3 regions of the Brevibacillus schisleri genome follow, and region 1 is predicted to be linked to each of the others. Evidence: riboswitches for the same ligand, from Rfam matches in the RefSeq annotation. Region 1 holds a riboswitch; each other region holds the start of a gene.
The links. A riboswitch is a leader RNA that binds a small molecule or an ion and turns the genes downstream of it on or off. The one in region 1 is predicted to bind S-adenosylmethionine.
Positions count from the first base shown of each region.

Region 1 (3,930 bases):
AGCAACACTCATCAACAAGACAATCGGATGTACTCGCTTTGTATTCAATCACTTTCTTGCGAAACGAAAAGATGCTTACGAACAAGAAAACAAAACGCTGAATTACAACGACTGCTCTGCTTTGCTCACGCAACTTAAAAAAGAAATCAAATGGTTGAAAGAAGTGGACTCCACTGCCCTGCAATCAACCTTAAAAGATTTGGATTCCTCATACAGAAAGTTTTTCAAAGAGAAAAAAGGCTATCCCAAATTCAAGAGCAAGAAGAACCCAAAGCAATCCTATACATGCAAGATGAACATCAAAATAGAAAGGAATCGCATCAAACTTCCTAAGCTAGGATGGGTATCGTTTGCTAAATCCAGAGAAGTGGAAGGGCGAATCCTATCGGCTACGATTAGATGCAATCCTTCAGGTAAATACTTTGTATCCGTATTGTGTGAAACAGAGAGTAATTTACTCCCAAAAGTAGAACGAACAGTTGGGATTGACCTTGGAATCAAGGATTTCGCCATTCTCTCTACTGGTGAGAAGGTGGCAAATCCCAAATACTATCGCAAGTATGAAAAACAACTGGCGAAGTGGCAACGGATTCAATCTCGTAGAAAAAAAGGCAGCAACAACCGGAACAAGGCGCGTACCAAAGTAGCTATACTCCACGAAAAAATTGCAAATACCCGTAACGATTTCCTACATAAGCTGTCAACCAAGCTGATCAACGAGAGCCAAGTGATCTGTTTGGAGGACTTGCAAGTGGAAAATATGGTCAAAAATCACAAGTTAGCCAAATCCATTGCAGATGCTTCGTGGTCTATGTTTCGTACGATGTTGGAGTATAAGGCAGAATGGTATGGAAGAAAGGTCTCTATTGTTGGAAAACAATTTCCTTCAAGCCAGCTCTGCTCAACTCCAAACTGTGGATACCGCAACAAAGAAGTGAAAAGTCTCAACTTGCGCAGTTGGATATGCCCGCACTGTGGCGTGCAACATGATCGTGACCAAAACGCTGCGATCAATATCGAGCAAGAAGGACTTCGATTGTTGGCGTAGTCAACTAAACTGTGGGACACACAGGGATAGCTTGGTAAAATTCACTCCGTTAGGAGTGACTACCCAAGAATCCCCCGCCTTTAGGCATGGGGAGTGTCAAACCGTATGATTGAGCAAAATATTGAAGGGGAAAAAATTCCGTCTCCCACTATGCATGAGTTTTTTCGGTCTTATTATGACAAAGGAATCGACCCGATCATGCCGTTCATTGCAAGAAAGGGAAATGAGCTGCAAATCAAGGGGATCGCATTATTTCGAGGGGAGCGTTATGTAGGGTGGATCACACCCAAGGAAGCCTTTTTAATCAAGCTCATGCATGGAAAATTCCGCATTGGCGATACTTCTGTCCCTGCTCATATTTTTGGTGAGGTAACCAAGAATCGCGGAAGTAAAAAAGACCGTGTGCAGCTTGTCTTTGATACGATTTCCAGCCATTCAAAAATCGAGCTGACCCAAGTATCTCCCCCGATCTTTGATATTCACATCCGATTAAATGCGCGGATTTTGGAATTAACCCTCCCGCTGAAACTAGAGAATGCCAGGTTGATGAAAATCATGGAACATGCACTGGAAGAAGAGCTCGGAAAAGAACTGCAGAAAGTAGTCCACAAATTGCAGGATCTCAATGTCGATCCCGCTGGTTTCGGGATCGTGTATCGCTCAAATAGAAGAGGGAAGGCAAATATGACGCAGGCTGAATGGAGAAAGATGTTCAAAGACGCGACATTTCGCTTTCACGTAAAGTCAACCATCATCCGCAACGGCGTCATGGATTAAAAAACTTTTTCCTGCTATTACTATTGACGTGATATTTTCAAAAAGGATATAATCCGTTTTGTATCAACAAGAAATAGAAAAAACGAACATAATATACGTAGATATCTTTCTTATCAAGAGAGGCGGAGGGACAGGCCCTATGAAGCCCGGCAGCCGGTTCATTTTCGAATGAACGTCGCGGTGCCAATTCCTACAGGATTTTTGGATCTTGTGTAGATGAGAAGGGTGGATGCGAACGTATACATTGCGTTGCAGCCCCTTTTTCGTTTATGAAAAAGGGGTTTTTATATTTTTATCAAGATTATGGTCGGGAGGTGGATGCGTTGATCCAACTGCGTCATTTGCATAAAAGCTATCAAGTACAAGGTAAAACCATCCCAGCATTAACGGGGATCGACCTTTCCATAGAGCAAGGCGAAATATACGGGATTATCGGACACTCTGGTGCAGGGAAAAGTACGTTGATCCGGTGCATCAATTTGCTGGAGCGCCCAACTTCGGGGGAAGTTATTGTGGACGGCGTCGATTTGACGAAGCTGGATGAAGGAAAGCTGCAAGAAAAGCGCCGCGCAATCGGCATGATTTTTCAGCATTTCAACTTGCTGTCTTCTTCGACGGTCGGCGAAAATGTTGCTTTTCCGCTCAAGCTGGCAAAGCGTTCGAAGGCAGAGATTGATAAGAAAGTAAACGAGCTGCTGAAGCTGGTTGGCTTGGAGGCACATAAGGACAAATATCCGTCTCAGCTGTCTGGCGGACAGAAGCAGCGTGTCGGGATCGCCCGTGCGCTCGCGAATGATCCAAAAGTGCTGCTCTGCGACGAAGCGACATCGGCTCTCGATCCGCAGACGACGAACTCCATTCTGGCACTGCTCTTGGACATCAACCGCAAGCTGGGCCTGACCATTGTGTTGATTACCCACGAGATGCACGTCATTCGCTCCATTTGTGATCGTGTCGGCGTGATTGATGGAGGAAAGATCGTCGAGTCGGGTAACGTACTGGATGTATTCCTTCGTCCAAAGCATCTAACGACACAAGAATTCGTGGAGCAAGTAGCCGATTCTACAGAGCTGCGCGAAGCGGTCGAGCACGAAAAGGCTTCGGGGACCCGCACGATTGCTCGTGTCACCTTCCTTGGAGAAAAAACATACCAGCCGATCCTTTTCCAAACCATGCAAGAGACTGGTACGGTATTCAGTATTTTGCAGGGAACGATTTCTCGCATGAAAGATACGCCGTATGGTCAGCTAGTGATCGAGCTGGAAGGCGATGTCACACAGAATCAAAAGACCATCGAGACGCTGCGCCAACGTGGCTTGGAAGTAGAGGTGATATAAATGGACTGGACATTCGTAAATGTGGATTGGGCTGAAATCGGCGAAGGTACGATGGACACCCTCACGATGCTGGGCTTCTCCACTCTGTTTACCGTCCTGATTGGTTTGCCGTTGGGCATCATTTTGTTTTTGACTTCTCGCGGACAGCTTTTGCAAAACCGCACTTTTTATACGATTGCATCATTCGTTGTCAATGTATTGCGCTCGGTACCATTTATTATTCTGATGATCTTGCTGATTCCAGTAACGAAAATGATCGTAGGAACTTCACTTGGTGTACTGGGTGCCATTCCGCCGCTCGTATTTGGTGCCGCTCCGTTTTTCGCACGTTTGGTGGAAACCTCCCTGCGTGAGATTGATAAGGGCGTGATTGAGGCCGCACAATCTATGGGTGCTTCCAATTGGCAGATCGTCTGGAACGTCCTTTTGCCAGAGTCTAGATCCGGTCTGATCGCGGGTATTACGATCACGACGGTAACACTGGTCTCCTACACGGCGATGTCTGGGGTAATTGGCGGTGGTGGTTTGGGTGACTTGGCGATCCGATACGGTTATCAGCGTTTCCAAACCGATGTTATGGTTGTGACTGTGGTTATTTTGCTGGTGATGGTACAGATCTTACAATCGCTGGGGGACCGTCTGGTTCTGAAATTCAGCCGTAAGTAGGATCTTTCCATATAGATTTTCAAAAAATAAGATGAAATACATGCAAGGGGGAAATCATTCATGAAAAAGCTAGTCGTATCTGTACTTTCTACTGTGTTGGCA
Region 1 covers NZ_JBVNDM010000001.1:541,349-545,278, forward strand. The annotation lists gene tnpB (IS200/IS605 family element RNA-guided endonuclease TnpB) at 1-1,048, shown strand, start outside; gene ACUUHJ_RS02845 (Ger(x)C family spore germination C-terminal domain-containing protein) at 1,154-1,825, shown strand; SAM riboswitch class I at 1,933-2,048, shown strand; gene ACUUHJ_RS02850 (methionine ABC transporter ATP-binding protein) at 2,149-3,162, shown strand; gene ACUUHJ_RS02855 (methionine ABC transporter permease) at 3,163-3,828, shown strand; gene ACUUHJ_RS02860 (MetQ/NlpA family ABC transporter substrate-binding protein) at 3,889-3,930, shown strand, end outside.

Region 2 (3,930 bases), 5.0 Mb from region 1:
GTTCCTTTGCCAAATAAAAGGGAGCAGTAGCCGTACCGTACGCTGCTGTAGCCAATGCCCCTGGGTTACAGTGTGTGAGAATTCCCATACCGTCATGCAACAGAGTGAGCAGATGCTCCCCGATGGTTCGGCATACTTCAGCGTCTTCCTTTTGAATCGCCAATGCTTCATCGAGTATTGCCGCCTTCAACTCGGCAATCGACGCACCGCTTTCTTTTTCAACACGAGCCTTGATGCGATCCAACGCCCAGAACAGATTCACCGCTGTCGGACGGGAAGAGCCCAGGTAGTCTGCCTGCTGGTTCAGTTCCTGCCAAAACTCGTCGTAGTTACTCGCTTCACTGCCACGAATGCCCAGGTAGAGCCCGTAAGCTGCCGCCATGCCAATGGCTGGTGCGCCACGTACTTCCAAGCGTCGAATGGAACCCCATACTTGCTCGGAGGTGGTCAAGTTCAAATAGATCGTTTCTACTGGCAGACGCGTCTGGTCAAGCAGGACCAATGCGTCATTCTCCCACTTTACAGGTGCCAATTGAGTGCTGGTTGTCATACTGTTGTAGCCTCCTGGTAGTAGCGTTCAGTTACTGTGCGTACGATGTCCGTGATATCTGTCGATTCGTCGATGCCACCGCGACCGAGGATTAGCGCTTCTCCAATCGTGAGAGCGAGACGCTCTGCTTCAGCGCGAGTCTGGTCGTCTTCGATGGCATTCAGGTCCGCTACGCCTGCCAAGCCAATGACACGACGCAGGATTTTGCATCCGGCATAGCCTGCTGTATCCTGAATCAGGCGCTTCACATAGCTTTGCCACAGTCCTTCGACATGGGCGCTGCGCTCTTTGGCGTGCTTGTGCCAGAGTTGAACGAATTGCGAAACGAATTCATTCCAGACATCCTCGACCATTTCCAGTAAGTATTCGCGGTACGCTTCCCGTTCTCCTTGATCTTTTTGCAGACCGTGCTGTCCTGCGTAGTTGAGCAGCAGATTGGCTATAATCGCCCCAATGTCAAAGCCGATTGGGCCGTAGTAAGCGAACTCTGGATCGATTGCTTTTAAGCTGTTTTCCGTGATGAAAATACTTCCGGTATGCAAGTCACCATGCAGCAGCGCCTCCGAGCGCGTAAGGAAATCGTATTTCAGCTTGGCGATTTCCAGCTTCAGCGGCCTGTTGTTCCAGATCGCCTCGACCTCGCGGCGGATCAACGGGTTGAAGTCGTTGGTAGGCGCATTTTCATACGGATCGGTAAAGACGAGATCTTCTGTGATTTTGCATAATTCTGGATTTATGAATGTTCCGACTAGCGCTTTTTTAATGTACGGATGTGCACCCAGATCGGATGTGAAGAACAACGTTTGCGCGAGAAAACGGCCAATTTGCTTCGCGAATAGCGGATACCGCTTTCCTTCGATCAACCCTTTGCGCATGATGATGTGGTCCCCGACGTTTTCCATGACGGTCAACGCAAGTTCCCCATCGAAATGATACACCTGTGGCACCAGGTCCGGAACGTATTTGTGCTGAATGCGGAGTGCCTCGCTCTCGATGCGAGCCCGGTCAATCGTAAGCGGCCAGGATTCCCCCACAACGCGGGCAAAAGGCAGTGCTTGCTTAACAATGACGCTCTTACCCGTTGCTGGCTCTTGAATGTCAAAAACCAGATTGAGGTTGCCATCCCCGATTTCTCGGCTGGTCAGCTCTGCTCCTTCGCTAAAAAGATCTGGTATTCCTTTTACGTACTCCACTGCTTCCTGTTCAGTCAATGCGCGATATGCCATGATCCCAAAACTCCCCTCTACTTATTTTTCCTCTATCTCTACTTGTTTTGTTTGTGTCATGAGAGCAAAAAAGACCTCTTTTCCCGAAGAAAAGAGGTCGCTGTCGTCACGTGTAAGAACCGTGTTGATGTCCCCCTTATCTTCCAGACCACTTTTGTTTCTGCAGGAATTAGCACCGTGCATGTCGCCTATCGATCAGTCGCTTTCTCGCGTCTGAATGGCGTCATGTCGGTTGCCGGGTATCATCGGGCCAGTCCCTCCACCTTCTCTGGATAAGGTATCCAAAACGTATTCGGTTTTTGATTTAGTTTGAATCATACAACCAACGCTTCCACGATGTCAACACCCTTTTGTGCAAAAATTCGCACCTTGTTACTAGTAACTGTAATGTGTTCCTGATGCCGCAGGGCGATCCCAATTCCACCAGTCTACCTTGCCTAAAAGCGCTGCCGTTATTGACTTTTCGGCCTTGAGCTTCAGCAGTTCTTTCGTAGGTCCGGTGAGGACGGCGCCGTAGATTCGCACTCCGTTTTGCTGCATGTAGTTGAATCGTTCGGTTATCTGAGGGTCGCTACGAAACAGCAAAGATCTGCCGATATCGCGAGCCAGATCTTCTTGCTCAGATAAGTACTTCATCTCTTCCAAGTAGGCGGACATTCTTCTGTCCCCTTCCCCGTTTACCCGAATGGGCGCACCTCCGTAATCCAGTTCATGTTGCGCAAATCCCCACACGTACCCGGGACCGAGAAATCGATTGCCCTCTTCTTCTGCTTGCTTGCGCTCCACCCCTGTGTCTACCGCAAACCAAACTGTATCTTGTCCCGAAGAAGTAACATGGCGGGAAACCAGTTCATAGTACTCCTGATACGTCAAGAAGTGATCGAAGGAAATCGCGAGCTGAGAAACGGTCCCCTCTGGCAGCTTCTCCATCGTTGTCCAGGCAGGTGAAGTGAAAGACATCGTATCCTCCTTTTCCCCTTCTGTCGGATAACGGAAATACAGCTTCTGCTCCCTGACTCCATTCGTCCATTGCGGCCCAGCATTTACGTTCCACAGCACATTTGTACTTTCAAATCGCCCTGCATTCTTATCTTCCGACCCGACTCTCTCGCGAAGCTCCATGCTGATATTGCCGTACAGCAATCCGACCTTCGAACCACTACCGCCTACACTGACACCTGGTTGAGTAAAATTGACCATCGACTTTGCAACGCGGAACAGATCTTCATGCATCAGCGACCCCACCCAGCCATTCAGAATCAGCAACACAACACCGGCCAGAAAGGGAAGCCCTATGGTGAATCCTGCGTTGGACAACCGATTTTTCCATTTCCCCCGGCGAACAATGGCACGCTGTTTTTCAGCTGACAGTGTTTCAGACTGTTTGGTTTTCGCGTTGTCCGCTTCTGGTTCTGCCCCCAACAACAGCCTTTCCAACCGCTGTGCGTACTCTTCGTCAGCGGCTATCTCCTCCTCGAATTGTTTCGAATCTTCTTCCGCCATTTCCCCACGCAAATAAGCAAGCAACCTTTGCTCGCGATGATTCTCATCCTTGTTCATCACCGGATTTCCTCCCTCCACAACTGCCGCATCTTTTGTCGTCCCCGAAACAAGGAACGCTTGACGTCTGCCAGATCGATACCGAGCACCTCTGCCATTTCCGCGTAGGAAAACTGCATGGCAGACAACAAAATGACCTGTTTCTGCTTTTCCGGAAGTTGCCCCAAGTAGTTATGGGCCACTTCCCACAGCTCTTTGTTCACGACATGCTCTGCCGGATCAACCGCCGATTGATCACGTCGCTGTGGCAGGGCTTCCACAAACGCAAATCGTTGTTTCGTCTTCTTGCGATAACCGTCCACGAAAGCGTGATAGGCCACCTTGAACAGCCAGGGCCGTACTTTTTCCCCACGGTAGTCGTCCAAGGAAGAGAAGGCGCGACAAAAGGTTTCCTGTGTCAAATCCTCTGCCAGCCTCTCATCTCGTGTCAGCCGGAAAAGATAGCGGTAAATATCGTTTACATGCAGCTGGTACACATCCTCCAGACCTACTTTCCCAAGCCGTTCACACCCTTTCACCCATTACCACGAAGGAATTGTAAAAAAGTTTCATCTTCGTCTCATTTTTCTAATAATCTCCTGCACATTCTCTGCA
Region 2 covers NZ_JBVNDM010000001.1:5,513,746-5,517,675, forward strand. The annotation lists gene mtnA (S-methyl-5-thioribose-1-phosphate isomerase) at 1-550, opposite strand, end outside; gene mtnK (S-methyl-5-thioribose kinase) at 547-1,776, opposite strand; SAM riboswitch class I at 1,910-2,055, opposite strand; gene ACUUHJ_RS26235 (anti-sigma factor) at 2,152-3,336, opposite strand; gene ACUUHJ_RS26240 (sigma-70 family RNA polymerase sigma factor) at 3,336-3,854, opposite strand.
Region 2: another riboswitch for S-adenosylmethionine. It lies ahead of mtnK (S-methyl-5-thioribose kinase); the one in region 1 lies ahead of ACUUHJ_RS02850 (methionine ABC transporter ATP-binding protein).

Region 3 (3,930 bases), 3.8 Mb from region 1:
TCACGGCTCCCTACATCAAAGGAAAGAACAGCCCCATGACCAGTCGCTTGTTGTGTTTGAATCAGGTGACCGGGGTGATCCGCCAGTCCCGTATAGTAAACTCGGCTTACCTGTGGATGCGTAGACAACCACTCAGCCAAGTCCGCGGCTGTCTTCGTACTCACATCCAGTCGGGCTTTCAATGTTTTGAGCCCACGCATCACGAGCCAGCAGTCCTGCACACCCAAAATCGCTCCCATACCATTCTGGATAAAGTAGAGCTGCTCCCCTAATGCAGCCTCCCTGGTCACGGCCAGACCAGCCACGACGTCGCTATGCCCTCCGATAAACTTCGTTGCACTATGAATGACCACATCTGCGCCAAGTTCCAATGGTCGCTGGTAATACGGGGTAAGGAACGTATTATCGACGATGACGAGCAGGCCGTGCTCTTTCGCGATACGAGAAACCGCTGCAATATCTGTCACCTTTAAGGTGGGATTGGAGGGGGTCTCCAGGTAAACCCCTTTCGTTGCCGGTGTAATGGCCGCACGAACGGCTTCTGTCTCTGTCGCATCCACGAACGTTACAGAGATGCCCATTCTCGACAATACCTTGGTCAAAAACCGAAACGTGCCACCGTATACATCTTCCGCCACTACAATATGATCTCCGGCAGAAAACAGCATGAAAACGCTGGAAATGGCAGCCATGCCAGATGAGAACGCGAAACCGCGTGCGCCTCCTTCCAGAGTCGCAATGCCTTCTTCCAAAGCCTGCCTGGTCGGATTGCCTGATCTGGCATAATCGAATGCACATGGCTGATCGATATCAGCCTGATGAAACGTAGAAGCTTGATAAATCGGAACCGACGACGCACCTGTGAACGGGTCAATGCAAGTGGAACCGTGGAGGAGCTTGGTGGCAAAATTCATCGTACACTCCCCCCTACGACCAAACTAGCATTCAAGGCCTGAAACAAATCGGCTACGACATCATCTGGATGCTCGATGCCAACCGACAGCCGCAACAAGCGATCACAAACACCGACATGGTCTCTGACTTCTTGCGGGATATCCGCATGAGTCTGCGTCGCCGGATACGTACACAATGACTCGACACCACCCAGGCTTTCGGCAAAGGACACGATTTGCAGATTTTGCAGGAACAATCCCACCTGCTCCACATCGCGTACGCGGAACGATACCATCCCACTATGCCCTGTCGCTTGATTCACCTGGATCTCATGTCCCGGATGCTCGGACAGACCCGGATAAAATACCTCCGCTACTGCCGGATGCTTACGCAGCTTTTCCGCTACAATCAAGGCATTGGATTGATGGCGCTCCATCCGCAATGCCAATGTTTTCATCCCGCGAATGAGAAGCCAGCAATCTTGCGGGCCGAGTACAGCACCGATTGAATTGTGCAAAAACCGGATTTTTTCCGACAACTCTTCTCCTCTTGTTACGATGAGTCCAGCCAACACATCGTTATGTCCTGCCAAATACTTGGTCGCACTATGTAAGACGATATCTGCACCAAGCTCTAGCGGGCGTTGACAATACGGGGTTAAGAATGTGTTGTCTACAATCGTCAAAAGACTGCGCTGCTTCGCCAAATGTGCTACTGCTCGAATATCGGTAATCTGCATGAGCGGATTGGTTGGTGTCTCGACGAAAATAGCCTTTGTGTCTGGGCGAATCGCATTTTTCAGTGCACCAATGTCACGCAAATCCACGTACGAAAACGTCAGACCGTAACGAGAGAGCACTTGCTCGAACAATCGATAGGTTCCCCCGTACAGATCGAGCGAAACAATCAGATGATCTCCTTTGGAAAACAAGCCCATGACGGTATGAACAGCAGCCATTCCCGAGGCGCAGGCGAATCCTGCATCTCCTGATTCCGCTATAGCGATGGTCTCCTCCAAAATGGTGCGAGTAGGATTAGCTGTGCGCGTATAGTCATAGCCAGTGCTCTGGCCCAAGGCAGGATGACGATAAGCCGTTGCATAGTAAACAGGAAAGCTCACCGCCCCTGTTTTTTCGTCTCTGCCTACTCCCGCCTGAATTAACTTTGTTTCCAATTTCATGTCTGTTTCTCTCCCTCCAATAGTGTACGAGGGCATCAAAAAAGCCCTCTTTCCTCTGAAAGAAGGCTTTGTTTACGTCACCGTAAGCAAATCCTTCTCATCTTTCAGAGTTTGATAACTCTGCAGGAATTAGCACCATTATCTCCCTGTTAAAATACAGGTGATTGGTTGCCGGGCATCATCGGGCCAGTCCCTCCGCCGCTCTGGATAAGAAGATTGCTATTCAATTCGATTGACCCTAATACTAATGGATCGGCAGGATTCTTGTCAACAATTTATTTCCACCCGTTAATTTGCATCCTTCAGGGCGGTCATCACTTGATTGTCCAGCTTTGCTGCTGCGTTTTTGTCATACGTCTTTTCATATTGTGGTTCTGCGGAAATACGGGAACCGTAAAACATAATATCGCGAACAGCCTCAATTTTGATCTCTACCATGGCCAGCTTGAGCGGAACACCTTCCAGGCGGTCTGTTTTAACGACAGCACGACCATTAATGGCGAAAGACGAGCCGGCACCGATCAAATGCAGGACAACCTGCGGTTCCTTCGCAATATTAGCCAAAATACGCGATCGATTATCCACGGCAAAACGAATCGTATCGGCGCTGACAGCAAACGTCCAGGACAAGGAACTGAGCGATGGTGCTCCTGACTCATGGTCTACTGTGCCCAAGGTAACAAAACGCTCTTTTTGCAAGAGCTTGAATAAATCTTCGGAAAGAGTTTGGGAAACAGTTTCAGCCATTTCAAAGCCTCCTATTCAAACGTTTTGTACGTTCATTTTACCCTTCGCATTGCTGATAGGCAAACGTTTCCTCTCCACCTTGATTCTGGTTGTCTTTTTCCCTAGACTGGTAGGTAACGATACCGATTGATGGAAGGGGATGGACAGCTTGACGCCTACAGATCGCCTCATGCAGCAAATTGACCAAGTACTTGAAGAGCTTCAGGAAGTTCGGAAGGTAAATGAGCGGATGCACAAAATTGCGATGTTCTTAGAAGATATCCGACTAGCAGATGTGATCCAAAATTACACAGCCCCGCGCAAGCTGCTCTGGATCAATTTCCTCGCAGGTCTTGCCCGGGGTCTGGGATTGACGATTGGTACTGCTATCGTTTTGGCTTTCCTCGGCTCCCTCTTGACGCAATTTCTTTCGATCCCTATTCTGGGGGATTACATCAGACAATTGGTGGAGTACGTCGAGACTTACAAGCAGCGGCCTTAATGATAGAGACTAGTCTCTGTCCTCGTCATGATCATCATCATCGTGATCGTCATTCCATTCCTTACCGTGCTTTTTCCAATAGCCATACGCATTGCCGTTGGGATGCTTATCTTTATGCTTCCCTTTTTCTTTTTTCTTTTTGTCATCATCATCGTCTTCATCGCCGTCTGTAGGCTTCACAGGCTCGCCAATGACCTTTGTGCTAAGTGCAACGTCAGCTTTCTTAATCAGCTTATCGTCTTCATACAATGCGAATTGAATCGATTTGGCACTAAAGGAATGATTCTTGTAAGACAACGTCAAAGAGAACTCACCTTTGTCATTTGGTTTAATCTCTTTTTTCTTCCCGTCAGGAGCGATCACAACCAGCTCAGCATCGTCCTTTTTGTTCCAGCCGCTTACTGTCCCCTTCACCTGGATGGACTTGGCGGCAGGATTGTTTACAGCAGTCGCCTTAATGACATATGCAGTCGCTTGATCCTTGTCAGGAGCGTTAACGATTTCTACCTGAACGGACTCGGAATCAACCTTCTTGCCGTCCTCGTAAACCTCGATCAAGGCTTTTTGATCTTTTGCTGCTTGTACATCCTTTACTGAAACCGTAAAGCTGCCTACGCCATCCCACAGC
Region 3 covers NZ_JBVNDM010000001.1:4,318,688-4,322,617, forward strand. The annotation lists gene ACUUHJ_RS20365 (trans-sulfuration enzyme family protein) at 1-914, opposite strand, end outside; gene ACUUHJ_RS20370 (aminotransferase class I/II-fold pyridoxal phosphate-dependent enzyme) at 911-2,074, opposite strand; SAM riboswitch class I at 2,169-2,288, opposite strand; gene ACUUHJ_RS20375 (pyridoxamine 5'-phosphate oxidase family protein) at 2,363-2,821, opposite strand; gene ACUUHJ_RS20380 (DUF5665 domain-containing protein) at 2,961-3,302, shown strand; gene ACUUHJ_RS20385 (hypothetical protein) at 3,312-3,930, opposite strand, start outside.
Region 3: another riboswitch for S-adenosylmethionine. It lies ahead of ACUUHJ_RS20370 (aminotransferase class I/II-fold pyridoxal phosphate-dependent enzyme); the one in region 1 lies ahead of ACUUHJ_RS02850 (methionine ABC transporter ATP-binding protein).